DNA from 3 places in the Rothia sp. P6271 genome. Region 2 is predicted to be linked to each of the others. Evidence: riboswitches for the same ligand, from Rfam matches in the RefSeq annotation. Region 2 holds a riboswitch; each other region holds the start of a gene.
What was found. Region 2 has a riboswitch for thiamine pyrophosphate ahead of ACN08X_RS05085 (ECF transporter S component). Riboswitches for the same ligand answer to the same signal wherever they lie in the genome.
Positions count from the first base shown of each region.

Region 1 (9,546 bases), on a different contig from region 2:
TGCTTCAGTCAGTGCTTGGCGGATGGCTGGAAGATCAGTTGCTTCTGATACGACAGTAAAAATATCGCCTTCATCAATAACTTCTTCAGCTCCAGCATCAAGTACTGCCATGAGGACGTCGTCTTCGGTAAGACCTTCGGTTTTGGTCACTTCGGCAACGCCTTTGCGTTCAAAGAGGAACGCTACAGATCCCTGATCGGCCATAGTGCCACCGTTGCGAGTAACGGCAGTACGAACTTCTGCTGCTGCACGGTTACGGTTATCGGTCAAACATTCAATATAAAGAGCTGTTCCTTGAGGTCCGCGGGCTTCATACATGATTTCGGTGTAGTCGATGGTTTCACCGGTGAGACCAGCACCACGTTTGATAGCACGGTCAATGTTGTCGTTAGGGACAGAGTTTTTCTTAGCTTTAGAAACAGCGAGGTCTAGTGCAGGGTTACCGGATACGTCTGCTCCACCCATACGAGCTGCAACTTCAATAGCTTTGATAAATTTGGCAAATGCTTTTGCACGTTTAGCGTCGATAGCTGCTTTTTTGTGCTTGGTTGTTGCCCATTTGGAGTGACCTGACATACGTTGTCTCCTTTTGTTGCTGTGCGCTGATGTGGCTCATCAGCGCAGGTTCTCTTTAGATACTAGGTTCTATTGTAAACAGTTTCAATGACACCGCATTAACGGGGTCGATTCATGGCGCTTTCACGTGCACGGTCAATAGTCGTGTCATCTATTGTTTGAGGAATAAATTCCCCATATTTTTTCTTGGCAGCTTCTGCAATTAAGAAGTCAGAGACGGCAGGGTTCTTCGGCAAGAGTGAGCCGTGTAGATAGGTGCCGATGACATTGTATTTGCGAGCGCCTTCGGTGGTGTCGGTGGTGTTGTTTCCTTCGCCTTTGGTGACGGTGGCTAGGGGGCGGGTGCCGTCGGAGAGTGTGGTGATTCCGGAGTGGTTTTCGTATCCGATGAGTGTTCCGAATTCTTCGGATTCTTCGACGATATTTCCAATCAGTCGTTCTTCTCCGCCGATTGTGATGGCGTCAAAGATGCCGATGCCTTGGAGTGTTTCTCCTTGGTTGGTGCGGAATTCTTGTCCGAAGAGTTGGTAGAGTCCGCAGATGACGAGCATGGGTTTGCCGTTTTCTGCGAGTTCTTTGAGTTTGGGGGCGATGGCGTGAAGGTCCTCTTGGATGATGCTTTGTCCGGAGTCTTGTCCGCCTCCGCCGAGGATGATGTCGGGGTTTTCGGGGAAGGTGTCGGAGGGGTTGTAGTCGATGATTTCGGGGGTGTATCCGTGGGCTTTTGCTCTACGTGCTAGGGCGAGGGTGTTGCCCCAGTCTCCATAGATGTTCATATCTTGTGGGTAGAGTTGGACGATGGTGAGTGTTTTGTTGCTCATTAGGAGATGTCCTCTACGTTGGTGATTTTGGAGAGTTCTTTGCGGATGGCAAGCATTGCGGTGTAGGTGCAGAAGATGCGCATGGGTTTGCCGTGGGAGTTTTTGATGAAGTGTTCTAGTGCTTCGGTGAGGTTTTCTTCGACGTGTTCGGTGGTGATTTCGTCGTGTTCTAGGCGTAGTGCCATATCCCATGCGCGGGTTCCGGAGACGGTATTGACTCCAGTTTTTTGTAAAGTATGGAAGTCTACGTCCCAGAGCCATGAGACGTCTCTGCCGTCTGCGTATTGGTCGTTGATGGTAATCATGGTTGCGTAGTCTTGTGCGTCTGCGCTGGCGAGGGAGAGTCTAAATCCTGAGGGGTTTTTGACGAGTAGTAGTTGTAGTGTTTGGCCGTTGATGGTGAGGGTTTCGCCTCGTCCAAAAGCGGGTGTGATGTGTTGGAGTTCTTCGATGAGTTTTTCTTCGTTGAGGTTTTCTCCCATGACCGCTTGGGTGAGTGCCATTGCTGCGGCGGCGTTGTAGATGTTGTAGACGCCGTAGAGGTTGATTTTTCCTTGTGCGGTGTGTCCGTTGAGGGTGAATGTTGCGTTGGTTCCGTTGAAGTCGTTGAGGGTGACGGTGGCTTCTGGGAGGTTTTCTTTAGTGCTGGTGCGTTGTTGCGAGCGCATTTCGTCGTCGGAGGGGAACATGGTTCGGAGTTTTTGGCTGAGTCCGAAATAGTTGGTGTGTGTTCCTGTTTTAATGTGTTCTGCGATGCTGAGGATGCGTGGGTCTTCTCGGTTGAGTACGACGGTGTTGGTGGTTGCTTCTGCTACGGTGGTGAGCATTTTTCGGGTGGTGTCGATTTCACCGAAGCGGTCGAGTTGGTCGCGTAGGACGTTGAGTAGTAGTGCGTAGTGTGGTTTGACTTTTTTGACGAAGTGTACGGCGTGGGCTTCGTCGAGTTCGAGGACGGCGATGTCTGCGTCGAGTTTTCCGGTGAGGCTCATTTCTGCGAGGAGTGAGGCGGCAACTCCTCGAACGAAGTTTGATCCTGTTTTGTTGGTGAAGACTTTGAGCCCTTGGGCTTGGAGTAGTTGGACCACCATTTTTGTGGTGGTGGTTTTTCCGTTGGTTCCAGAGACGACGACTACGCCGTGAGGTAGTTTTGCGAGTTCTTCGGGGACGAAGTTGGGGTGTAGTTTTTCCATGACGAGTCCGGGGAATGCGGATCCGCCTCCGCGGAGTTTGGTGGCGTAGCGTACGCCTTGGCCGATGAGTCGTGTTATGGGTCTAGACATGTTTTTTATTTTATAGGTGTTTGGTTGAATCCTCCGGTAAGGGATAGGGCTGTTATGTGTGGTTGTTGTTTTTTGAGGGTGTGGACGATGAGTGCTGAGCGTTTTCCGCTGGCGCAGTAGAACACTGGTGTGGTGTTGTTTTTGAGGTGTTTGGTGAGGGTGTTGTTGATGTTTTCTAGGGGGTTTGGAGTGTTGTTGATGAGGGTGAGGAGTTCTTGGTGTGGGATGTGTGCGTGGTCTTGGTAGTGTCCGTTGTTACGTTCGTGGTGTTCGCGTACGTCGATGAGTGTGTAGTGTTCGGGGTGTTGGTTGATTTCGTGGAGTGTGATTTCGGGGACGTTGAGGGGTTGTGGTGTTGATTGTTGTATTTGTTGGAGTGTTTCGGTCAGTGGTGTGGGTGTGCGGTGTGGGTCGGGTGTGATGTTGAGGGTTTTGGTGGTGTGTGTTCGGCTGTTGTACATCCAGAGTTTTCCTAGGAGTGGTTCGGGTACTCCGGTAATGAGTTTGATGGCTTCGGTGGCCATGATGGAGCCGATGGTTCCGCAGAGGGATCCGAGTACTCCTGATTGTGCGCAGGTAGGGATGGAGTCTGCTGCTGGTATTTGTGGGTAGAGGTCTCGGAGGGTGGTTCCTTGGGTGTGTTGGGTGGTGTTGAGGTGTTTGGGGTGTGCCCAGAAGAGTGAGATTTGTGCGGTGTATTGGGAGATACTCCCCCAAATGAGTGGTTTGTTGAGGTGTTCGCAGATGTCGTTGGTGAGGTATTTGGTGGCAAAGTTGTCGGATCCGTCGATGATGAGGTCGTAGTTTTTGATGATGTATTCGGCGTTGTCTGCGTTGAGTTTTTCGTGGTAGGTGTGGACGTTGGTGTGTGGGTTGAGTTCGTGGATGCGTTGTTGTGCGGAGTGTGTTTTGGGCGTGTTGATGGTGTTGTTGTTGTGGATGATTTGGCGTTGGAGGTTGCTGTATTCGACGGTGTCGTGGTCGATGATGCCGAGGGTTCCGACTCCTGCTGCGCTGAGGTAGAGCAGTAGGGGTGAGCCGAGTCCTCCGGCTCCGATGCTGAGGACTTTTGCGTTGGCGAGTCGTCGTTGTCCTTCTTCTCCGATACCGGGCAGGGTGAAGTGTCGCCCGTAGCGGAGTTGTTCTTGTGTGCTGAGTTGTTTTTTTGGTGTGGTCAGTGGTGCCAGTGGCATGGTTGGGGTGCTTTCTTCGTTGAGGTTAGGTGGTGAGGTCTTCTTGGGTGGGTGCTCCGGTGAGGATTCGTCCTTCGGTTGGTGATGAGGCCTGCGCGTGGGTTCGGGTGGGGATGCGTCCAGCATGGTAGGCGTGGTATCCGGCGTGTACTGCGTATTTCATGGCTTCTGCCATTGCTACGGGGTTTTGGGCTCGGGTGACGGCTGAGGCGAGGAGGACAGCATCGCAGCCTAGTTCCATTGCTTGTGTTGCTTGGCTGGCTGTTCCGATGCCGGCGTCGATGATGACGGGAACGTCTAGTTCGCTGGTGATGAGTTGGATGTTGTGTGGGTTGAGTATTCCTAGTCCTGTGCCGATGGGTGCGCCGAGGGGCATGACGGCGCTGGCGCCTGCATTTTGTAGGTGTCGTGCGGTGATGGGGTCGTCGTTGGTGTAGGCGAATACGGTAAAGCCTCGTTCGGCGAGTGTTTCGGTGGCTTCGATGAGTTCGTAGGTGTCGGGTAGGAGTGTTGTTTCGTCTGCGATGACTTCTAACTTAATCCAGTGTGTTTGGAGTGCTTCTCGGGCAAGTTCTGCGGTTAGTAGTGCGTCTTTTGCGGTGTAGCAGCCTGCGGTGTTCGGCAGAATTTTGATGTTGTTGCGTTTCAGAATGGAGTAGAGAGATTCTTTTCCGCTGGGGTTGTATCGTCGCATGGCGACGGTGGTCAGTTCTGTTCCTGAGCTGAGGAGTGCTTCTTCGAGGTGTTGTAGTGAGGTGATTCCTCCGGTGCCCATGATGAGTCGTGAGTTGAGGTCTACTCCGTCGATGTTCAGTGGTGGAATGTTTGTTGGTGTCATGTTCTTTTTATCTCGAGTTTGTTGTTTGTGCTGGTGGTGTTATCCGCCTTGTACGGCGGTGATGATTTCTAGCCTGTCATGGTGGTTTGCGGTGGTGTGTGCCCATTGGTTGCGTGGTAGTACGGTGTCGTTGAGTGCTACGGCGATGCCAAGGGGTGTTCCGTCTTGGGCGTTTCCTTGGTCGTTGAGGGCGGTGTTGATGGTGTCTTCGACGAGTTTTTTGATGGTTTGTGGTGTCGTATAGGTGTGTTCTGCACCGTTAATTGTGAGGGTGATGTTCATTGGGGTTTTCCTCTGTTGGTTTAGGGTTTTGTTAGGTTGGCGTGAAGCGTTGTGGACGGCAAGCGTAGAGGTCTTTTCTGTCGTCTTCGGTGAGGGTTTCGGTGATGAGGTGTTCTACGAGTTCTGCTGCTCGTGTTGAAAGCAGTATTCCGTGACGGAAGTAGCCGTTTGAGAGGATGAGGTTTTTGAGTGCTTTACCGTGGTGTTCGATTGTGCCGATGAGGGGCAGGTCGTCGGGTGTTCCGGGGCGTGCTCGTGAGATTATTTCGTAGAGTTCGAGTTCTGTGATGGCGGGGATAAGTTCTCTTGCATCACGTAGTAGTTGGTATATTCCGCCAGCGTTGATACCGGGCATATGGTCTTCACGTGATGTTGCACCGATAACGACGGTGTTGTCTTCACGGGGAACGATGTAAACAGGTTGGGAACGGACGATACCGCGAATTGTTGAGGTGATGAAGGGGCGCTGGTTTTCAGGTACGCGGAGACGAAGCACATCACCGTAGACGGGCCGTAAAGGGAGTTCTTTGAGCGCCGGTATGCCTTGAAGTTCTAAGGTTCCGAGGCCGTTAGCGACGATGATATATGTTGCGTGGAGTTCTCCGGTGTGCTGTTGCCCTGTCGTGGGGTTTTGGTATTCCCAGTAGATGCTGCGGGCGTGTGTTTGGTCTGCGTCGAGAAGAATTTTTTGGGCTCTCACAGGGTAGAGCTGTTCGTGTAAGAGGTGTATGAGCCCTTGGCAGTACCAGCGCGGGTTAATCTGGTGGTCGCCGGCTATTTCCACGACTCCTGCAAGACGCGATGAGAGGCTTGGTTCTTGAGAACGAGCTTTTCGGATGGATATTTTTTGGGTTTCTAAACCTAGCTCTTGTTGATATTGTTGGAGGTCTTCTAGAGCATTTTTATCAGCATGATCGTAGGCGCATACGAGGGTTTTTGTTTCTTGTCTACCGACATGAATACCGGATTCTTCTTGAATATGTTGTGCAAATGATGGGTATAGTTGCGCTGCCCGTTTCATCAGTTGAACTAATGGTTCTTGGCGAAATTGTGTTTCAGATGCTGGGGCAAGCATTCCGGCGGCTGCTCGTGTTGCTTCTGAAGCGGGTTGTGGGTCTAAGATAGCAACGCTATACCCTATTTTTTGGAGACGGTACGCGGTCGATAATCCGATAATTCCTGCACCGATGACTGCAATATCTACTGTTGAGGGTGGTTCTTTGGATAGTTCGGGTATATATTGATGAATAGTTGAATCTTCATCGTGCGGGTTAAACAACGTCGCACCCATGACGAACACTTCCTTCCGGCGGCATAACCCGCATCAAGTAAGACGGTCGGCTCTCTTAGCCCTCTCAGCGTCGTGAAGATATATCTACTGTGATATGGTGCGATATATCTGACGCTCCCGTAGGTCACTCTAAGTATAAGCCTCAATCTTTTTGATACAAGGAGACCTCAAAACTATGTCCGTTTATGAACAACAGCCTTTCGCCACTTCTTTCGTGGATTCTTCTTCAACGCTTCGTCGCGAGCGCCTTGAAAAGCTTCAAAAAGCACGCTTGTACTTGTGTACGGATGCGCGTTTATCTCGTGGAGATTTAGAGTCTTTTCTGGATGAAGCCTATAGTGGCGGTGTCGATATTATTCAGCTGCGTGATAAGAAGATTTCTGTGCAACAGGAGCTAGCAGCTTTAGAGGTTCTCAAAAAGGTGGCACGTCGTCACGATAAGCTTTTTGCGGTCAATGACCGTGCTGATGTTGCTGCTCTTATGGGTGCTGATATTTTTCATCGAGGTCAAGACGATCTTTCTGCGGTGCAGGCGCGCAGGTTGTTAGGTGCCGATGTTCTTGTAGGTGCTTCAACACATGGGGTGTCTCAGGGGCAGGAGGCTGCTGTCGATAAAAATATTGATTATTTTGCGTGTGGGCCGGTGTGGCCGACGCCGACGAAGCCGGGGCGTGCAGCAACAGGCGTGGAGTATCTTGAGCAGGTTGCTCAGTTTGCCGGTCAGAAACCGTGGTTTGCTATTGGTGGCGTTAACGTGGATACGGTGTCAGAGGTTTGTCAGGCAGGTGCCTCACGTATTGTTGTGGTGCGTGCTTTAACCGAAGCTGCTGATGTTCGTAGCGCAGCAAAACAGCTGAAGGGTGCGTTAGAAGTTGTTTAGCCTTCTCTAAAGAGTTTTGGCTGTCGTTGAAAGGTATTCTTCCCACCCTTGTTTTACGAGAGTGTGTATCTGTCCTAGTGTCTGTGACATGGTTTTTGTGTGGGCGATAATCGGTAAGAAATTGGTGTCGCCGGACCATCGTGGGAGGATATGCTGGTGTAGGTGATCGGCTATTCCGGCTCCCCCAATTTTGCCTTGGTTCATCCCAATGTTGAATCCGTCTGTTTTGCTGACTTGACGTAGCACACGCATCGCTTGTTGGGTGAGAATCCCTATTTCGGTTAGTTCTTCGACGGTTGCGTCATCGTAATATGGGATATGCCGGTAGGGCAGAATCAGCAGGTGCCCTGGGTTATATGGGTAGAGGTTTAAGATGGCGTATGCGTATTTACCTCGATGAACAATCAGAGATTCTTCGTCGGAGCGTTCGGGAGCACTACAAAAGGGGCACGTCTGTTCTTGGTAGTCTTTTTGCCCTCCGCTGACGTATGCCTTACGGTGAGGTGTCCAAAGCCGTTGGAAAGCATCTGGGACTTGTGGCAGTTCAAAGCTATCGGTGGTGTACTCCATGGTCTTTAGTGTACCTGTAGGCTCATACGCTCTATGTGAATGTTGCTAAAAGATTCTTGTGGATGCTACCGGATAAGTCTTTTCCGGTAGCATCCACACAGATTATACGAGTGTGATACTCCTAGCAGAATAGGTTCTAACTATTCTTCAAGTAGTCCACGTCGACGTAATAATGGTTCAATTCGTGGGTCTCGTCCTCGTAACTGTCGGAAGGACTCTGCCGGGTCTTGGCTATTTCCTGTTGCGAGAATAGCGTTTTTGAAGGTTTCACCGTTGTGGCGGGTTGCTCCCCCGGATTCTTCAAACCAATCAACAGTTTCTGCGTCCATCATCTCGGAGTAGATGTAAGCATAGTATCCGGCGGCGTATCCTCCACCAAAGATGTGTTTGAACATTCCGGTAAGGTAGCGCGGAGATACTGGGTATTGGTCGAAGCCATAACGTTTGAGCACTTCATCTTCAAAGGCTTTAGCATCTTCACAACTGTCGATGAGCCCGTCTTCAATGCTGCGGGTGTGCCATGCCATATCGAGGAGGGCGGCTCCTAGATATTCGCTGGTGGCAAATCCTTCTCCCCACTGTTCGCTAGCGCGTAGCGCATCAATATGTTCTTGTGGGAGTGTTTCTCCTGTATCAATATGGCGTGCGTAGTTCCCTACTACTGCTGGGTGGAACATCCACATCTCATTAACTTGTGAGGGATATTCAACAAAGTCACGGGGAACGTTCGTACCAGCAACAGAAGGATACTTAGCGGTACTTAACAAGGAATGTAGTGCGTGGCCAAATTCGTGGAAAAGTGTCCGTACATTATCAAGGGTTAATAATGCCGGCGTACCTTCAGCAGGTTCTGCAATGTTGAGGGTGTTGAGCACTACTGGCACTTGTTGGATGCGTTCATCACGTGGTACGAGGTCGTTCATCCATGCTCCACCTTGTTTGGTGGCGCGAGCATACGGGTCAAGAGCAAAAATACCGATAAGAGTGCCGTTCTCGTCTTTGACGTCCCACACCCGCATATCAGGGTAATAACTCGATAGTTCGGGGTGTTCGGTGAAGCTGATTCCGTAAAGAGTTTCGGCGGCGTAGAAGACGCCTCGTTCTACTACAGAGTTAAGCTCAAAGTAGGGTCGTAGAGCTTGTATATCGACACGATATTTTTCTTCTGCCACACGTTTGAGGTAGTAAGGTACGTCAGCAGCATGGATGTCTTCAACAGGCACTCCCGCAACTTCTGCCATGGTTTCTAGTTCTTTACGGAAGTTTGCTAATGCTTGTGGCAACATTTTTTCAAGCATCGCTAATGCTTCATCAGATTTTTGTGCCACAGCTCGGCGAATGGTCAGTTCTGCGTGGTTCTTTGCTCCGAAGAGTGCTGCTCGTTGCGCTCGCAGGTATGACATTTTTGCGCCAGTTTGGATGGTTTGTGGTGTATCTGCGCTACCGGCATCGCGAGTGTGTGCTCGTCCACGGTTGATGGAGTTTGCATAATATTTTTCGCGGGTCGCGGGGTTCTCTAGTGATTCAAGAAGTGCCGGTGCTGCAAAGAGATCTTGAGGTAGAAGGAACGCTCCTTCGTGTCCGTTCTTTGCGGCGTTGAGGGCAAGACGTTCTCGGGTGCTTTCGTCGAGTCCTGCAAGTTCTTCTTCGTCGTGAATGAGAAGTGCTGCTTGTTGCGCTCCGGTCAGCAGTGCTTTAGAGAATTCTGCACTCAGTTTTGCTAGTTCGGCGTCGAGTGCTGCGAGCTGTTGTTGTGCATCTTTGCTGAGGTATGCTCCTGCGTCGGTGAATGTTTCTTTCCAGAGCTTGAGCACT
Region 1 covers NZ_JBLXXV010000002.1:129,270-138,815, reverse strand. The annotation lists gene ACN08X_RS02995 (YebC/PmpR family DNA-binding transcriptional regulator) at 1-576, opposite strand, end outside; gene ACN08X_RS02990 (type 1 glutamine amidotransferase) at 675-1,397, opposite strand; gene ACN08X_RS02985 (MurT ligase domain-containing protein) at 1,397-2,686, opposite strand; gene ACN08X_RS02980 (ThiF family adenylyltransferase) at 2,683-3,996, opposite strand; gene ACN08X_RS02975 (thiazole synthase) at 3,896-4,708, opposite strand; gene thiS (sulfur carrier protein ThiS) at 4,748-4,990, opposite strand; gene thiO (glycine oxidase ThiO) at 5,022-6,281, opposite strand; TPP riboswitch at 6,275-6,412, opposite strand; gene thiE (thiamine phosphate synthase) at 6,457-7,161, shown strand; gene ACN08X_RS02955 (HIT family protein) at 7,168-7,731, opposite strand; gene ACN08X_RS02950 (M3 family metallopeptidase) at 7,872-9,546, opposite strand, start outside.
Region 1: it holds a riboswitch for thiamine pyrophosphate, as region 2 does, so the genes downstream of both, thiO (glycine oxidase ThiO) here and ACN08X_RS05085 (ECF transporter S component) in region 2, are expected to answer to the same signal.

Region 2 (9,546 bases):
TAGGCTCGTTGACGATACGTAGTACGTTTAAGCCTGCGATTTCGCCTGCTTCTTTAGTTGCCTGACGTTCTGCGTCGTTAAAGTATGCAGGAACGGTGATAACGGCGTCGGTTACGGTGTCGTTGAGGTATGCCTCTGCGTCACCTTTGAGCTTCATCAGAGTACGTGCTGAAATTTCTTGAGCGGTGTATTTTTTATCGTCAATATCGGTGGTCCAGTTGGTTCCCATGTGGCGTTTTACCGAAGCAATGGTGCGGTCGACGTTGGTAACAGCCTGACGTTTTGCGACGTCACCAACAAGGACTTCTCCATCTTTAGAGAATGCAACGATAGAGGGGGTGGTGCGCGCACCTTCTGCGTTAGCAATAACGGTAGGTTCGCCGCCTTCAAGAACTGAAACGACTGAGTTTGTGGTACCGAGGTCAATGCCTACTGCACGTGACATAATATGCACTCCTTAGAGATAGATGTTGTTTTCTTAGATATTTAGCTTTATCGAACAGCTTTTTCGATAAGCGCTTGTCTTAAGTTTCTCACTTCTTATCTATTTGTCAATAGAGTTGAGTCTAATTAACTCAACTTTATTTATATGGATAGCAGTATTTTTGCGTATGTTTACCTTAGAACACTCGAAAAAACGGCCTAAGAACCGGCATTTATTGAGTAAATATTGTGAACTGTTCGCTTTCAGCAATTAATTATTGAGGGGTGTTGCTCCACCGGTTGAAAAGCCATATAAGACTTCAGAACCAGCCGATACGTAACCATCAGAAATATGACACATCTACCTAGCGGACAGGTGTAAACACTTGTCCCTACAATTCTGTTCTTTCATGTCTCCTCTACAAAAAACTGACATACGCTAGAGCAAGACCGAGCGCACTATCGCGCCACCTATCACAAAACATATGTTAGGAAGACAGCATGACTCACTCAGAATCACGCCGCATCGTCCTCAAAGGCGCAGCCTTAGCAATCCCAGCACTGGCTATCACTACCACAGCGGCATTCTCCAATAGCACCGGCACCGATGATAATCAGGGACACGGCCACCATCACGGCGGTCATGGTAATGGTGGAAGCACCGGTGGCGGACACCACGACGGTGGGCACGGAAACGGTGGTCACCAAGGTGGAGGTCACGGTAACGGGGGAAGCACCGGCGGACACGGTGGCCACGGGGGACACGGTGGAGCAACAAACCCCTCATACCCAACGCTACCTGCAGGATGCCCCGACGGAGCATGGCGCAAAGACATCCCTTGCGCGTCCTTTATTGACCAGTCCAATGGTGAAGGACGAGCATGGCATTGGGGACGTGAAGTCTCACTAGCGCTCTCCGCAGAAGACGCAGGACCTAACGGCTACGACGTACAGTGCTACATCGTCCCCGTTAACAATGATTACAACCGCACTAACGCCTACGGCAACGCAAGCGCACGCTTCCAATCCATCACCACCGGGTCCGGAAGCGCACCAGGATTCTACGCCGGTAACTGGTCTGCACCAGTTAACGTTTCTGGCGCAGTCATCCCCCACTCATTCAACGGTTCCACCGGTAACCCCAACGGCTCTGATATCGTTCTACCCTCAGGCTCCATCATGGTTCAAGCACAGAAACTACGTTTCTCCGGCAAAACCGGAATTGGACGCCTCAACCTCAACCTCAATAACCGTTGGTTCTCCTCCGGAAAGAGCTGGGTCAAAGCTATCTGGGTTATCCGCAACAACGACATGGGACACTGGCACGTACTTGACACCGTCGGATATGCAGGTCCCATCAACCGTTCAGCATACGACGGGAAATTCTAAACTCCATCTCGTATAAAAATTCTTAAGCGGTTTCTTTGGTTCTCCTACTAGGAGGAGCAAAGAAACCGCTTTTTCTATCAGTTCTCCTACCCCACCATCTATTCACAAGAAAAGATAGGTAATATCTCCCCCACCATGAAAAGATAGAAACATGAATAAAATCTTGGTTGTCTGTACAGGAAATATTTGCCGGTCCCCTATGGGGGAATACCTCCTCAGAGAGAAAATCACATCACTACAACTCAATGTTGAAGTATCCTCATGCGGAATATCTTCTGAAGAATACGGAAACCCTATCGACCCAAGAGCACAAAAAGTCCTCAACGAACGCGGAATCGACAGTAGCAAACACCGTGCCAAAACCTTCACACGAGAAGACTTTGACATATACCACCTTATTCTTGCCATGGACACCAACCATTACCAATGGTTACAGCAACTCGCACGAAACCCCAAAGACCAAGAAAAAATACACCTCTGGCGTGAATACGACCCGCAACTATGTAACACACCGTTCAAAGAACTCGGCATCTATGACCCTTGGTATGGAACTCAAGAAGACTTCTACTGCACCCAACGCATGATTGAAGATGCCATACCCGGAATTATCCACTACATCCAGTCCCACTAAAAACGAGGAAAATTCAACGCCCATGAGCGTACTGTGCATTGAAGAACAACAGCTACTCGAAAAAATCCACCACAACATCTGCCAACAAGGCGCGCCCAAAATTATCACTATTGATGGACGAAGCGGGGCCGGAAAAACAACGTTCTCCCATAGCCTCTACACCTACCTTAACCAACGCAACATTCCATCCCAGATCTTCACCCTCGAAAATCTCTATCAAGGATGGAACGGGCTACAAGCAGGTATCAAGCAATGGCACCGCAACCTCAATAACCTCAGTGATAACCCGCAATCACCCCTCATCTGGTTCGGTTGGGATTGGGAAACACAACAACCCACAGGACCGCACCTCACGACAATTGACCCACGCCAAACGCTCATCGTCGAGGGCGTTGGCGCCACACCGCCTCACAGCTACCAAGCACCATTTAACGTCATCACATGTTGGCTCGATATGTCATCACATCACCGCAAAGAACGAGCGCTCAACCGTGACGGAGAAACATACCGCCCCTATTGGGATACGTGGGCAGAACAAGAAAACCTCCAACTACCTGCACACCCAGCATCACATATTGACTATATTTTCTCGCCACCTGTATAAAACGACATCTCAAGAATAGGATGAAATTATGACAACAGTAGTAATGCTCACCCCTCAGCACCCAGAGGGTGAACTCGTAGACCCCTCACGCCCACTTATCAGCATCGAAGATGAAGGACTCACCCGCGGAGACGGCGTCTTTGAAACGATGATTGCTGTCAATCGCAGCATCCGAAAATTTGACGCGCACTTTGAACGGCTAACAAATTCTGCCCGAAAATTGCAACTCCCTCTACCAGCAAAAGAGCACCTTACTCAAGCGCTTAAGACCGCCCTAGAAAATGCCGAACAGGCTCACACCACGACGCTAGGTGAAGAACACACCGTCAAAATTATTATTTCTCGTGGTACCACAGTAAACGGCCCACACAGCTGGGTTACCGTCGCGCCGACGCCTCAGAATACCCTCGACCAAAGAACCCACGGTGTCAAAGCAATCACTCTGCCTCGCGGACATGATCCTGCTCAAGACACCGCATACCCGTGGCTACTTGCCGGCGCAAAAACTCTCTCGTACGCCATCAACATGGCCGTCCTACGATACGTACGAACCCAAGGAGCAGACGAAGCAATCTTCATCACCGATGACCGCCGTATTCTAGAAGGCGCAACCAGCTCTGTCATTGTGGCACAAACTATTAATGGGCAAAAAACCCTCCTCACCCCAGAACCAAACCACGGAATCCTCCCCGGCACTACCCAAGGAATGATTTTTGAGCAAGCACGCAAACACGGCTGGGAACTCAAATACCAAGAACTTTACCCTCAGGATTTGCTCGAATCTGAAGGTGTCTGGTTAGCCTCTTCCGTACGGCTTATCGCTCCTGTAACACACCTCAACGGAACAGCATTAGCAACGTCCCAACAGACCACTGAAGAATTCTTAGCATTCCTTGCAGAAGGGTAAAACACGCAACCTTAAAACTACTGCCAGATAAAAGTTAAGGTACCGGATCCTAAAGCACCTAAAACACCTGCCAAAACCGTCAGTACAACACCCACCGTAAACCATACGTCTACGAGACCGTACTGCGGTATACGAGCCCAAGTGCGAGTTGAAGCAGACCCAAAACCGCGGGCCTCCATCGTTATAGATAAGCGTGTACCACGACGAATAGCCTGAACTAACAAGGCGAAGCTCTGACCACAAAACGTTTTAACACGTTGCCACAACGTATCTTCTGATCCAAGACCGCGAGCGCGTCGAGCCTGCCCTAGTGTATTCCATTCGCTCAACAACAACCCGACAAGACGTAAAGCAACCAATGCTCCGAGCACAAAACGAACCGGCAATTTTGCGCTCTGCGCCAAAGAATCAGCAACGTCCGTTGGGTCGGTTGTTAGCATGAGCATCATCCCAGGAAGAACCATTGCCAAGCCACGAATAGTCAGAACAATACCTGTCACAAGAGAACCAGTGCTCATCGACAAAAATCCCATGTCAAAAAGCATCGTCCCTGTCTTCTCCACCAAAAGAGCAGTCGACCAGCCCGATAGTAGAACACCAAATAATACAGGCCAAAGCTGACCCAAAAGACGCACAGGGTTCAACCCCAGGGCCCATAAACCCACTAACTCGATACAAAAGATGATGGTGATGCTCACCCAATCTTTGAGCAGAATAAGGATAATTGTCAGAAGCAAAGTGAGCGCAACTTTAACCCCTGCATTAACGCTTCCAAGAATCCCTTCTTTTTCTGCGGTAGACGCAAAAATATCAAAACTCATCAACGTTCTTCTTCCCCGTGATAGTCTGATTCCGCGATAAGCCTTAGCTGTATTCCTCCTAAAGCACGCACAAAATCATCATCGTGAGTTACTGAAACGACTGCTGTGCCCTGTTCCAAGAGTTCTTGAATCAAAAGCACCAATTCCTTCCATGTATGAGCGTCTTGACCAAAAGTAGGTTCGTCAAGAATGAGGACCTGAGGTGCTGTTGCCAATGCGGTTGCTACAGAAAGACGGCGTTTCTCACCCCCAGAAAGGGTGAACGGGTTTGCTCCTTCAAGATGACGCAAACGTAAACGTTCAGATAACGCGTCAATACGGTGTTTAAGAGCTTGTTCGTCGACAGGTTCTTGACGAAGCCGCGCAAGTTGTCGTGGCCCAAATTCAAGTTCTTCACGTACCGTAGCAGTTAAAAACTGTTGCTCAGGTTCTTGAAAGACTAGACCAATACGCGAAGCAATATCACGAGAACGCCACTGTGTCATATCAGGTGAAGGCTCCTTATACTGCCGTGACGGTGAAGGAGCAGCGTCTTCTAAAAATGCTGACGTTGCTACAATCTCCCCAGAAACAGGGTAGAGTAACCCAGCTAAGGTCAGAGCAAAAGTAGATTTTCCGGCACCATTACAGCCAAGGACACTTGTATGTTCACCAGCTCGGATAGAAGCATTAATCCCTGAAGAAACAATAGGCGCATCAAAAATATACGGTTCAGAACAATTCTTAAGGGCCTTTCGTCGTTTACGTCGCTCTCGTGCAGAAGGATAATGACGAGTTACTGCCACATTACGAGCACAAATTAGCTCTGCCCCAGTCTGTTGCGTTGAAGGAAGAACCTCTGGCGTGTAGTCAGGAACCCATACCCCCGCAGAAATAAGCTCTTCCCTCGCTTCTGCAAGAACCTCAGTAGGTGAACCATCATGAGTAACACGTCCTCCTGCACCAAGAACAATAATTCTGTCCATATGCTCAGCCCACACACCAACACGGTGTTCAATAACGACAAGGGTTGCTCCCGTATGTTTTTGTGCGCGTATTACGGCATCACGAACATCTTCAACACCAGCAGGATCAAGATTTGCTGTTGGTTCATCTAAGAAAATACCACCAGGATGCATCGCAAGGATGCCAGCCAACCCTAGTCGTTGTTTTTGTCCGCCAGATAGGGCACTCGTCGGATGTGATAAGTCAAACTTCTCTAAGCCAACATCTGCTAAAGCACGTTTAACACGTTCCCATATTTGTTCATGCGGCACACCTAAATTTTCGGGACCGAAAGCAACATCATCTCCTATACGAGATAGCACAATAGATGACTCTGGGTCCTGTTGCATGAGTCCTACTGCACCGTGAGCATCTTCAGCAGGTATATCATCAATGGTGATAGTGCCCTGTTGAGATTGACCATCATCGTCGTGTAATAGCCCGCCCATGGCGTGTAGAAGGGTTGATTTGCCTGCGCCAGAAGAACCCAAAAGAAGCACTTTTTGTCCAGGTTCAATGGTCAGATGTACAGATTCTAGAGTAGGTTTTTCTCGTCCTGCGTAATGCCAACCAAACTCACGTACACTAATACGAACGCCACGCACCGGCTGAGAGTCAGCAGGCGGTGGCGTTATGGAAGATGTTGTATCCACGGTTAGGCGCGTGCTCGTTTCGACCGTCCAGAAGCCAAGGACGACAAGACACCCGTTTGTGCTAGTGCTTTCATTAAGAACCACGAAAGAACCCCAGCAAGCAATGCCCCAGAAATCGTTCCGCATGCCGTGTAAACCAGCATCTTTGCAAAAGAAAGCTCATTTGCGTAGTAGATGATAATTTCTGAGACGCCCATACCGAAACCAGATACTGCGCCGGCAAGAGCTGCGACCATAATATTCCACTGGCGGTAAAGGAATACCGCAAAAATTAGTTCTGCACCAAGACCTTGGATTAAGCCTGAGATAATAACGGACATACCAAAATGTGTGCCAAGGATACCCTCAATAATGGCGCCAAGAAGTTCACAATATAGTGCTGCACCAGGTTTACGGATAACAATTCCGCCCAGCACACCAGCAATCAGCCAGCCACCGCCAATAAGAGGCATATATTCTGGTACCGTTGCAAAAATCGTTTTTGCCAGCGGGTAAATCGCAACAGACCAGAACCAGAAAATGAGTCCGCATGCTACGGACAGGACAGAGGCGATAACGATATCGTTAACTCGCCACGCTAAAGAAGATTTCTTAGCCATCGTAAATTTTCCTTCCCGAATACAGGAAGGGGAACGTTACACTACGTGAACGTTTGAGAGAACTCGACTTCCTAAACGCCGGTACTAACCGGATCAGGTTCGAGGGTCTGCTTTCGCACTCTCAGCACCCTACGGTGCTCCCCTGTCGCTTCTATACGTATATGTTTATACGGCTTTATTGTCAAAGCCTTGTTCAGTATAGTTTGTTCACCACGTTCAATTCCACCCTCCAGAGAAGTTATGACAATATCTGCAGTTTCCACGCTTTCTTAGAGAATTATTCGTGAGTAGTAATACGCTGTTGGGCTTCTCCTGTTATAGGATTGCTAAGGATACTCATCAACGATGGAGAAAAACATGAACCCCATTAATCTTGTAGGAACCGCAGCTTCTCTTGCTGGCATCACCGTGGCAAACAAAGCGCTCTCTGCAACATGGAAAAAAGTAACCGGAAATGAACCACCCGCAAGCAACCCCGACGATGATGAGCGTTGGCGAGACATCATTCTATGGTCACTGTTAACAGGTCTTGTTGGTACCGTCATCAAAGTCAGCATTACTCGCAAAACAAACGAGGTCAAAGCAAAACGCAAAAATGACCCCATCGGACAAAACGAAGTCTAAGAACAACATCTCTTAGAAAACCTCATCCTCGTGTAGACGGCAACAGTCATTTTGTTGCCGTCTACACTTCTTTAAACCCCATGAACTTACCGCTCATCAGCATTAACAAATCCTTTGAAGATAAGCCCACTAGAAGTGAACCTTAGACGGTGCGCATAGTTCTGGTAAAAAGTACACAAATTTCTTCACTTTATCTTTGTTTCTGCGGGTATTTCACACCATTACCCACGCTCAATAGATACTCTTATCCTTATGAGCAAACACGCCAAAGAGCAGAACGAATCTGTGCCATTAGGGACCCGAGGCACCATCACAGCCTGGGCATTATGGGACGCCGGTGGCGCCTCCTTCAACGCGGTCATGACAACATTCGTCTTCACCGTCTATCTCACCAGCAAAGCATTCGGCGATCCCAAAGACGCCTCCGAAATGCTCTCCACAGGCCTCGCCATTGCAGGACTGCTCATCGCATTACTTGCCCCCGTCACAGGACAACGTGCAGACGCATCAGGTCAACGCACCCTATGGTTAGCAGTCAACACATTCCTCACAGCCGTGCTCATGGCACTTTGCTTCTTCACATTCCCCGAACCACAATGGCTTCTCTACGGTGTAACGCTCATCTGCGCAGCAAACGTCATGAACGAGTTCGCCATCGTCAACTACAACGCGCTACTGCCAGAACTATCAACGCCCTCAACGGTTGGAAAAATTAGTGGTATCGGATGGTCTGCAGGCTACTTCGGCGGCATTATCGCCCTAGGAATCGTCCTCTTCGCATTCGTGGGGCTCAGCTCAGACACAGGTTTCTTAGGTATCTCACCCGATAACTCTTTGAATATTCGTGCAGTCGCCATCTTCTCAGCAGTATGGTCCATCGTGCTTAGCACGCCGCTTGTTATTGCGCTCTACCGTCACGACCGTCGTCACCCCAAAAAACCAGTAGCACCCAAAGTTGGGCTCATAGACTCCTACAAAAAGCTCTGGGCAACACTAAAAGCCCTCTACAAAAACTCACCTAAAACCCTCGCATTCCTCTTTGCCTCCGCAATCTTCCGTGATGGCTTTACCGGCATTTTCACCTTCGGCGGTATCGTCGCCGCAGGTACTTTTGGGTTTAGCACCACAGAAATCATCATTTTCGCTATTGCAGGTAACGTTGTTGCCGGTATCGGTGCACTTCTCGGCGGTAAATTTGATGACCTCATCGGACCCAAACGAGTTATCGTCTCTAGCCTTGTCTTCTTGCTCATCTCTGCAACCCCGCTCCTATTTGTCCAAAGCCCTATTGTCTTCTGGATTTGTGGATTAGGGCTCTGCGCTTTCGTCGGGCCAGCACAATCCGCGTCACGAACCTACCTCTCCCGTATCACCCCACCCGGGCATGAAGGAGAAATCTTCGGACTATACTCCACCACAGGACGCGCAGCAGCACCCCTAGCACCGCTACTATTCGGACTATTCGTCTGGGCATTCGGTGCACAAATCTGGGGTATTCTTGGCATCATGGTGGTTCTCGCAGTAGGCCTGCTCCTGACCCTGCCACTACCACGAGTACACCGCAAAGAACACCAAGAAACCCTCGAAAAAGGGCAACTATAATACGCCACTTACCGCTTATCAAAGAATAGGGTGGGTGCTTACATCGTTGTGTAAGCACCCACCCTAGCTTTTGTGTTGCACCATACGATACAACAGCTACTAAAACATCATGGTTTCTGATAATAAATCATCTGAGAATCCACAAGATTCTGCAATACAGCAGGGAACTGATCATCAGGAATAGGCCCATACTGCTGTTCAATCCTCTGACGAAAAACATCCACAGGCAACGGCTCATCCAACAACAGCCAACTATCAGCAGCGAACTCCGACACCTCAGACATCCGCCCACCACCATAAATTAACGAA
Region 2 covers NZ_JBLXXV010000005.1:6,130-15,675, reverse strand. The annotation lists gene dnaK (molecular chaperone DnaK) at 1-445, opposite strand, end outside; gene ACN08X_RS05115 (hypothetical protein) at 925-1,812, shown strand; gene ACN08X_RS05110 (low molecular weight protein-tyrosine-phosphatase) at 1,964-2,443, shown strand; gene ACN08X_RS05105 (tRNA (adenosine(37)-N6)-threonylcarbamoyltransferase complex ATPase subunit type 1 TsaE) at 2,466-3,047, shown strand; gene ACN08X_RS05100 (aminodeoxychorismate lyase) at 3,076-3,954, shown strand; gene ACN08X_RS05095 (energy-coupling factor transporter transmembrane component T family protein) at 3,972-4,775, opposite strand; gene ACN08X_RS05090 (ABC transporter ATP-binding protein) at 4,775-6,412, opposite strand; gene ACN08X_RS05085 (ECF transporter S component) at 6,415-7,011, opposite strand; TPP riboswitch at 7,063-7,165, opposite strand; gene ACN08X_RS05080 (DUF4235 domain-containing protein) at 7,357-7,635, shown strand; gene ACN08X_RS05075 (MFS transporter) at 7,888-9,237, shown strand; gene ACN08X_RS05070 (hypothetical protein) at 9,345-9,546, opposite strand, start outside.

Region 3 (9,546 bases), on a different contig from region 2:
TTCACCGGGGATACCCAATAAAGCAAATCCTGGTGCTTTACGCTTTGCTGACGCTAAGGCAGCGTTCCCTAGTCCGCCTTGTCCCCCGCGGGCAGCAATAAATTCATCGCCAACGTGCAATAAGTCCGCAAGAACGTTGCCATCTTTATCTTTGACGACGGTTCCTTCAGGTACTGATAGTACGAGATTTTCCCCGTTAAACCCATGGTGCATATCGCCTCGTCCAATATCTCCATGAGGGGCACGCTGGTGTGGAGTATGGTGATATTCCAATAAAGTAGTGGACTGCCCGTCAACGGTGAGAATAACGTCTCCGCCGTTACCGCCGTTACCGCCGTTAGGCCCACCCAGTGGTTTGAACTTCTCGCGACGAACAGATACGCAACCGTTGCCACCATGGCCACCAGATACATGTAGTACAACGCGGTCAACAAATTCTGCCACGAAAAATTCTCCTTGTTTCGTTGAGACACTATTTCTCGTATATTTCGCCTATTGACAATAGTGTCTTGATATTTAACGCTATACCTCTGAAGGTTAACAGCTTACTATATGCAAAAGAGGGCAAACACAAGGTGTGCATGCCCTCTTCTATTCATTCTGTAATAGCTAAGATTACTCAGCTACTTCGAGAATGTTGACAACTTTACGGCCCTTACGGGTACCGAACTCAACCTGACCTGCTGCCAAAGCAAACAGAGTATCATCTCCGCCACGGCCAACATTGTTGCCGGGGTGGAAATGGGTGCCGCGCTGGCGGACGATAATCTCGCCTGCGTTGACGGTCTGACCGCCATAGCGCTTAACACCGAGGTACTGGGGGTTAGAGTCACGGCCGTTGCGGGTGGAGCTTGCGCCCTTCTTATGTGCCATCTGTGCCTACCTTAGGTAAAAGATTATGTGAAAATCCGGGACGTTGGGAACTTACGCGTTAATCGCAGTGATTTTAACGGTAGTAAGTTCTGCGCGGAAGCCCTGACGCTTCTTATAACCGGTCTTATTCTTGTACTTCTGAATAACGATTTTAGGACCGCGGAGGTCTTCAATCTTTTCAGCAGTTACCTTGGCGGAAGCCAGGGTCTTTGCATCTGCAGTGACCTTGTCCCCATCTACCAGCAGCAGTACAGGTAGCTCAATGGTGCTACCGGGCTCGCCAGCGACGCGGTCAAGGGTAACGAGGTCTCCTACGGAAACCTTTTCCTGGCGGCCGCCAGCGCGGACAATCGCGTATGCCACTTGGGAACTCACTTCTCTCGACGTCTTTATATTGAACAATTTTTCGAAAGAGCGCAGATCCTGGTACCAAAACATGTAGTGCAACAAGACTCTGAGAAGATTTCTCGTTGAATCTTGAGCTTTCTAAGGATTCGCGCTCATCGAGCATATCTAGTAGTTTCCTACCAGTGGTATCTCCCTCAGGTTCGAACGTGTAAAACGAACTTAAGAAGCACCGAAAGACAAGACTACGACAACTACCCCCGCAAGGGCAAGTGACACGCCGAAATTGGTTCTTCAAAGAAACGTAGCTCTAGCCAACAAGCCCTCAAAAACGCGTTTTTCATGCAGATAAGCTCGTAATCTGGCACTATTCTAGCTATTTTGTTGACGAACTTCACAGCCTGCTGAGCTGATGTCTGAAACTCCTCCGAAGAGTACGCTTCAAGCCATTCCCCGTAGGGGTGCTTTCCCTCATACTCCTGATAAGCAGTATATAAGTTTTTCCCAATCTCAGCGTATAACCAATAGCACGGTAGAACAGCAGCCGCACCAACACCATAACTTTCACCAGTACGCGCTAGAAGAAAATCGGTATAAGCCTCTGTCGTCGCACTTGGGATACCCGTAACATACGCAGAATCACTAAAACGGCTCACCCAGCGACGATGCAATTCAGATTCAACTTCAACAGCCTCCACCGCCCCATGAGCAAAGAACATCCGTGATTCAGTATCTGACGCAGCGATACCAACCTGACCTAACGCCCGAGAATATTCCTTAAGATATAAACCATCTTGGTCTAAATAATAAATAAAAGCGTCCTGAGATAAAGACCCATTACCAAGACCTTCAACAAAAGGACAGCTGTTAACCTGTTCTCTGATAGAGGTACTTAACTCCCATACATATTCAGAAAAGCTCTCACGCAACCGAACCATATCGACCTCCTGTGCATGCAGAAGGTACCTATCAAGGTCGCTTAGTCGCGCACTTTGTTCAGAGATTACAGAATGAACATGATAAAAATGGTCAATCGGCCCGTTGCCGCCACCAACATCAAGTTTTTCGCCATTTTTAATAGCCCCAGTAATCCACCGCTTGACGCGTTCCAAGGCCGTTTGCCAACATCCTGTACGCGCAAGCTCGGTAGCCAAAGCAGCAGAGAAAGAACAACCAGTACCGTGTGTCGTGCGAACCTGCACACGTTCAGAGGATCCAACCCATACTGGTTCACTATGACCTGGCATCATCAGCGCATCAGAAGTCCACTCCCCTGAACAATGGCCACCTTTAACAAGAACTGCAACCTCATGACGATCAGCTAGGCGCTGCCCCTGAGAACATAGCACTTCCCATTGCTCCGTAGCGTCTTCACCTAAAAGGACAGCCATCTCATGTGCATTAGGAGTGATGACATCAGCATAAGAAAATAATGAAGAAAGCTCTGATACGGATTCTTCTTCTGCTAGAGAATCTCCACTTGTAGCTACCATGACAGGATCTAATACCACAATAGGAGGACGATATTTCTGTAACCATGAACGAACCGCAGTAATAACCTCAGAAGTTCCCAACATGCCAATCTTGACAGCATCGATATCAATATCAGCGCTAATTGCTTCTAACTGTTCGGATAGAAACTGTGCAGGAGGGAAAAAGGCCTGTTGCACACCACGAGTATTTTGAGCAGTCAACGCAGTAATAGCGCTCATACCATACCCGCCATGGGCTGCAATAGATTTTAAATCGGCTTGGATACCCGCCCCACCGCCAGAATCAGAACCGGCAATGGTAAGCACCCGTGGATACTCACGTTTTTGGGTAGAAAGACTATGTGATGTTAAAGTGTCGCCCATAAAATCGACATCCCTTCGCTTGTACTAACAAGAGCAGGTTCTGCGGGTTTTTCTCAGCTCTCAACAGAGAGCACCCCGTGTCCTGATATTCACGCACCTATAGTAAAAGTGCTTAAACCTAGCCTAGAAAAAATAGCTTCTACCAGCTAGAGTTTTCAGCGAAGACAACGATTATGACTCTTCTTTACAAGCAGATAAAACAAAGGTGGTGCGCTCCATCTGAAGCACACCACCTCTTTAGCGTTTTAAAACGATAGGATTATTGTCCCTCACGCTTAATCTGGTCAGCTGAAACACCAACACCAAGCATTACCGTATGCTCTTCGTGCGATGAAGTCGTTGAAACTTCGGTGACAGAAGCAACAACACTTTTAGCTGCATGCCCTTCTGAGAGTTCTTGACGCATAACCGCAGAACCTACACCAGCACTTACCACACGACGAGAACGACGCTTCTTGCGAGGTGCTGGCATATTCTCAGCAGATTGTTCAGAAACTTTGCCCTCTTGAGCAGTTCCTTCCTCAACAGACTGTTGGCGACCAGGTTGGGCAACACCAGTGACTCGAGGCTCCTGAACCTCTTGTGCTTTAGCCCCCGTAGATACGCTCACTGCCACCGATGCTCCAGCAGAAGATACCGGTGCAGAAGCACGACGAGAACGACGACGCTTCACCGGAGCATCGTCTTTCTGAGCAGAGTCTTGCTCTTCTTTACGTTGCACGTCTCGTCCAGCTTTTTGTGCCGCACGAGCTCGCGCCTCCCCCGCCTGAATGGCAGCTAAACGCTCTGAGTTTTGAGTAAAACGGGAAGAAACGTCTTCATCATTGTCAGACTCATTGATATCAGTGGAATTAGGCTGTTGCCCCTCTTTAGAGTCAAAGATTTGTTCCAAAGACTCCAAGGTGAAGGAGGAATCTTCCGGTGAAGACTCCTGTTCTTCTACATGATCATGCGCATGAGGAAGTTCAACGACTTCCCCACCGATAGTCAGCACCAACTCTGATGAGTCCTCTAACGGTTCGGTATTCTTCGTATCCTCATCACGGCGTGAGGCTTTACGACGTTTCCGTTTACGATGATTCTTAGGTTCGAAGGATTCTTCAGAAGAGTCATTTTCATGTGTTGCAGCAGCAATAGAAGCAACTGCGGCGCGACGAGACTCTTCACGATGTTCCTGTTCAAGGTTGGACTCTTCTGCAGGAGTCTCAACATGAGATTCGCGGATACGCGCAGACTTCTGATGACGAGCACGGCGACGATCTTCACGATCGGTACGTTCATAACGATGAATATAGTCTGATGCGCCGCCGGAGCGTCCTTTAAGAGGTTGGTCATGAACAAGTAGTCCGCGTCCAGAGCAGTGCTCGCAAGCTTCTGAGAACACTTCAAGTAGCCCAGTTCCCATACGTTTACGTGTCATCTGTACCAGACCCAAAGATGTCACTTCAGCAACTTGGTGTTTGGTGCGGTCACGGCCAAGGCACTCTACCAGACGACGCAAAACCAATTCGCGATTTGATTCTAGAACCATGTCGATGAAGTCAATGACGATGATTCCGCCGATATCACGCAAACGTAGCTGACGAACAATCTCTTCAGCTGCTTCAAGGTTATTTTTCGTAACGGTTTCTTCGAGGTTTCCGCCAGAGCCGATGAACTTTCCGGTGTTAACGTCAACAACCGTCATCGCTTCGGTCCGATCGATGACCAAAGAACCGCCAGAAGGCAAGAAAACTTTACGATCGAGAGCTTTATGAAGTTGTTCTTCAATACGGTAGTGCTCAAAAACGTCTTCTTCGTTATCCCAGCGTTGTAGACGGTCTACGAGATCCGGTGCCATATAAGTTAAGTAAGCTTCAATAGAGTCCCACGCAGAGTCTCCTTGAACAACCATGGCACTAAAATCTTCGTTGAAGACATCACGAACGGTCTTAATGGTCAAATCTGGCTCTTGATACAACATCTCAGGAGCCAAGGTTTTGGGCGCTTCAGCAAGGTTCTTGATATCTTCCCATTGAGCACGCAGACGATTAATATCGTGTGTGAGCTCATCTTCAGAAGCTCCTTCAGCAGCAGTGCGCACGATAACGCCGGCACCTTCGGGGAGTTTATCCTTGAGAATTTTCTTAAGACGAGCGCGTTCGGTATCGGGCAGTTTACGGGAAATGCCGGTCATAGAACCGCCAGGAACATATACCAAGAAACGTCCTGGTAACGATACCTGGCTCGTCAAACGAGCGCCCTTATGGCCTACAGGGTCTTTGGTGACCTGTACAAGTACGGAATCACCTGATTTGAGGGCATTTTCGATTTTTCGTGGAGTGCCTTCTAATCCGGAGACATCCCAGTTAACTTCGCCGGCGTAGAGTACTGCATTTCGTCCACGTCCGATGTCGATGAAGGCTGCTTCCATGGAAGGAAGAACATTCTGAACCTTACCAAGGTAGACGTTACCGATGAGAGAATCTTGTTGAGTTTTTGAGACAAAATGCTCTGCTAGTACACCGTCTTCGAGAACACCAATTTGGATTCGGTCATCTTTTTGGCGGACAATCATCTGGCGTTCAACAGATTCACGGCGCGCGAGGAATTCTGCTTCGGTGATACCGCGTTGACGACGTCCTGAATGGCGTGATTCACGGCGACGAATCTTCTTAGCTTCAAGGCGAGTAGAGCCACGGACTCCGGTGACACGGTTGGTGGTGTGTGAGTCTGATAGGCGTGGAGTGCGTACCTTGGTGACGGTGTTTTCAGGATCGCCTTCAGTACCACCTTCAATTTCGATATCTTGCTCTCCACGGCGGCGACGACGCCGCCGCCGCGAAGTAACTTCGTCGTCGTCAAGATTAATTTCTGCGAGTCGACGTTGACGGCGTTCTGCTTCAAGCGCTTCACGGCGAGCTTCACGTTCTGCACGCGTCTTTTCCGCAATTTCTTCAAGATTTGGTGAGAAGAACAGCAGATTTGAGGTTGAAGCTGCAGCAGTAAGGTTTTTGAGTTCTTCTGCGAGAATTTCTTTTTGTGTTTTAGGTTGAGATTTTTCTTCTGGCTCAGCTTCTGTTTCAGAAGAATCTTCTGCTTCAGAATTCTCAAGTTCTGAGGTGTGTTCTTCCTCAGTCTTGGGAGTTTGCGTTTCAGTTTCAGAGGTTTCTTCTGCTACTGGAGTTTCTTCTAAATCCAGTGTTAACGAGTTATCCTCTGACACGGTTTGTGATGATGAGTCCGCTTCGGTTTCATTCACCTCAACATCATTTTTGATGTTTTCACTCATAGTATGTACATTCTCCTGCATAAGGAACTAACCGCATTTAGTTCTTACGCTTCAGGTGAGAAAATCTCACAAAAGCTTATTCTTACTCAGCTCATTTCAAACGTTATAGCAACGCTATTATTCGTTATGTGATACAAGGTCTAGCGTGTCATATCTTCACCTTAGAACACGTCTGAAGGCATATTACAGGTTTTCACGCTATGAGCTGAGCCAGTAGTTTCCCCGAGTCTGTGCGTTGTGCACTGAACTTTTAAGCGTTATGTCTAAAACTGATTAACGCAGTGTCGGTACCACCTACTGGATAGCTACTTCTGTATGCGGGCAGAAGACTACCACTGCTCATTCTCTCATATACTTCCTAAAATAAGTGCCCTTAAAGCATTCTTTCGAGAAAAGAAAAGCCAATATCTAGATTCACACAGTAGGATAGTTAACGTTTTGTACCCCCATGTGGAGACTCCCATGACCTATACCTCAGAAGAAAACATGATCGATAACGGCTCTTTAACAATGAACGCCACAGAACAGGCAAATTTTGACCGTAGACTTGCCTTTTTGATGCTGATTGCCGGTGCAGCTGCTTTTATATCTTCATGCATGCTTGTTTTCGAACGTCTACAAATTTATATCGACGCTTCACATGTTTCTTCCTGCGATGTTAACGCGCTACTCAATTGCGGCACGGTCATGCGCACACCCTATGCTGAGGCTTTTGGGTTTCCTAATCCATTTATTGGGTTAGTCGGTTATGCCATTGTTCTTACTATTAGCACCGCTATTTTGGCAGGTGCCCGTTTTCATCGCTGGTACTGGTTAGCCATGAATATCGGGCATTTATTAGCAACGTTCTTCGTCTTTTGGCTCTGGTATAACACCACGTTCAAAATCAATGCTCTGTGTCTTTTCTGTATGTTTGTGTGGGTTGCCCAAATAATCATGACAGGTAGAGTTACTGCACGAAACGTTATTGCGGGGGTTATACCAGCTCCTTCTCATTTGCGTGAGAGCGTCGCTGGATGGTCTTGGTTTGCTATCATTTTAGTTTTTGTTCTCATCTTCGGAATCATTTTTATCCGATTCTCCGACATTATTCTTGGAATGTTCTAAAACGTTACCAATACCGATATACAAGAGCGGGTGGGGACAACCAAAATTTTGGTTGTCCCCACCCGCTCTAAGGTTATTAGCACGATACTGGCTTAGGAATTAAACCAGATAGCAATCTCACGCTCAGCAGATGCCACAGAGTCAGAACCATGAATTAAATTCTGTTGCACAGAGGTACTCCACGCCCGCCCATAATCTCCACGAATCGTTCCGGCAGGGGCACTCACGGGGTTAGACGGTCCCATGATAGTTCGGATAGCTTCTACAACCTCATCACCTTCAAAAACAGCTGCTACCACAGGCCCAGAGAGCATAAACTCTAGAAGCGCCGGATAAAACGGTTTTTCAAGGTGTTCACTATAGTGCTGTGCCAAAAGACTTTCAGTAGGCATGAGCATTTTCATCTGAGCTAGAGTGTATCCTTTTCGCTCAATACGATGAAGAATCTCACCGACCAGTTGACGTTTAACACCGTCAGGTTTAATCAGAATCAGAGTACGTTCGCTCATGAACAGAACCTTCCTTGTGAAGCAACATCTTGCAACCTAGTGTAACAGGGGTTACAGGTTTTTCTGCTGCTTCTCCCATTCAAGCTGTTCACGTTCACGCTCTTTATTCTCACGGTCAAGACGCTCCCCCGTACGTACCGCATACCAATACGCAGCCGTAAAGCACAACCCGATAAATATCAAAGACGGCAAAGCCACACCAGCAAGAATCAACAAACCTTGCAAAGCCCAACCAAAGGTATAGCCCCACGGTTTACATAAAAACGCTGGCGCAGCTAAAAATGCGCCAATCAAAGCAAGACCTAGCACCCAGATTATGATTTTATAGATGAGAGGGCTATTAAAATTTAGTCCAAAAATCGCCAACGTCGCAAAGAACGCCACAAAAGCTTCCAGTGTTAGCACCGTAGAAGAAAACATCACTTTAATAGAGCTTGGTTTCTTTACCTGCCTTGGTCGCCACTGGCGTTGAGCCTTTGTCAAACGAACCATTATGATCCTTCCCCATCAGGTAACCATGACGAACGCACCTGACCGATAACGGTAATTGAACCGGTAATAAGAATCGCTGAAGAATGCTCCTCATGCTCTAGACTCTGGTCCACCGCGGCACTCAAAGCATCGTCAAGGCACTCGTATGTCTGCACATCATATTCTGATAGACCAGCGTCAAGAGCCATATCTTTAAGGGTTTCTACGTCAATGGCCCGAGCAGATTCAGATGCGGTGAGGTATAGCTTCGTCTGGAAATCAGCAGAATCAAAGTATTCTTCACGAATCGCTTCAAAAATACCTACTGCGTCTTTTTCTCGTAAAATGCCGATGACAATACCCAAAGAACCGACAGCAAAAGATTCTTTAAAAGCGTGGGCAGAAGCCCGAATACCATGAGGGTTATGAGCTGCATCAAGAATAATCGTTGGAACAGTTTTAAGAACCTCCAGACGTCCAGGAGAAGTCAACTCCTCCCATCCTTGTCGAATCAGCTCAACGTTAAGAGGCTTTTCAGCTCCTCCCAAAAATGCCTCAACAGCTGCAATAGCTACCGCAGCATTCTGGCTTTGGTGCTCGCCAAAAAGAGGAACGGGAACATCCGTATACGTATCTGCTAATCCACGGATATCTACCATTTGCCCACCAACACCAGGGCGACGAGCAAGAACACCGAATTCTACTCCCTCAAAACGATAGCCAGCAGAAACTTCTTGAGCACGTTCTAAGAGAACCTGAGCAGCTTCGGGGTCTTGCACAGCGCTAATGAGCGTACCTTGTTCTTTGATAATGCCGGCTTTTTCAGCAGCAATATCAGCCAATGTTGACCCCAAAATATCAGTATGGTCATAGGAGATAGGTGTTACGACAGAAACTTGAGCTTGCGCAACATTCGTAGCATCCCAAACCCCACCAATACCTACTTCAAGGACAACCACGTCCACCGGCTCATCAGCAAAAATAGCGAAAGCAAGAATAGTCAACGCCTCAAAATAGGTGATACGAGGTTCACCAGCAGCACTCAACTGGGTGTCAATCATATCCAGATACGGGCGAATTTCTTGCCAGATACGCACAAAAGTTTCATCTGATA
Region 3 covers NZ_JBLXXV010000002.1:102,223-111,768, reverse strand. The annotation lists gene obgE (GTPase ObgE) at 1-444, opposite strand, end outside; gene rpmA (50S ribosomal protein L27) at 616-873, opposite strand; gene rplU (50S ribosomal protein L21) at 925-1,236, opposite strand; gene ACN08X_RS02845 (bifunctional hydroxymethylpyrimidine kinase/phosphomethylpyrimidine kinase) at 1,473-3,074, opposite strand; TPP riboswitch at 3,068-3,162, opposite strand; gene ACN08X_RS02840 (Rne/Rng family ribonuclease) at 3,334-6,345, opposite strand; gene ACN08X_RS02835 (vitamin K epoxide reductase family protein) at 6,808-7,452, shown strand; gene ndk (nucleoside-diphosphate kinase) at 7,545-7,961, opposite strand; gene ACN08X_RS02825 (DUF4233 domain-containing protein) at 8,013-8,453, opposite strand; gene ACN08X_RS02820 (bifunctional folylpolyglutamate synthase/dihydrofolate synthase) at 8,453-9,546, opposite strand, start outside.
Region 3: it holds a riboswitch for thiamine pyrophosphate, as region 2 does, so the genes downstream of both, ACN08X_RS02845 (bifunctional hydroxymethylpyrimidine kinase/phosphomethylpyrimidine kinase) here and ACN08X_RS05085 (ECF transporter S component) in region 2, are expected to answer to the same signal.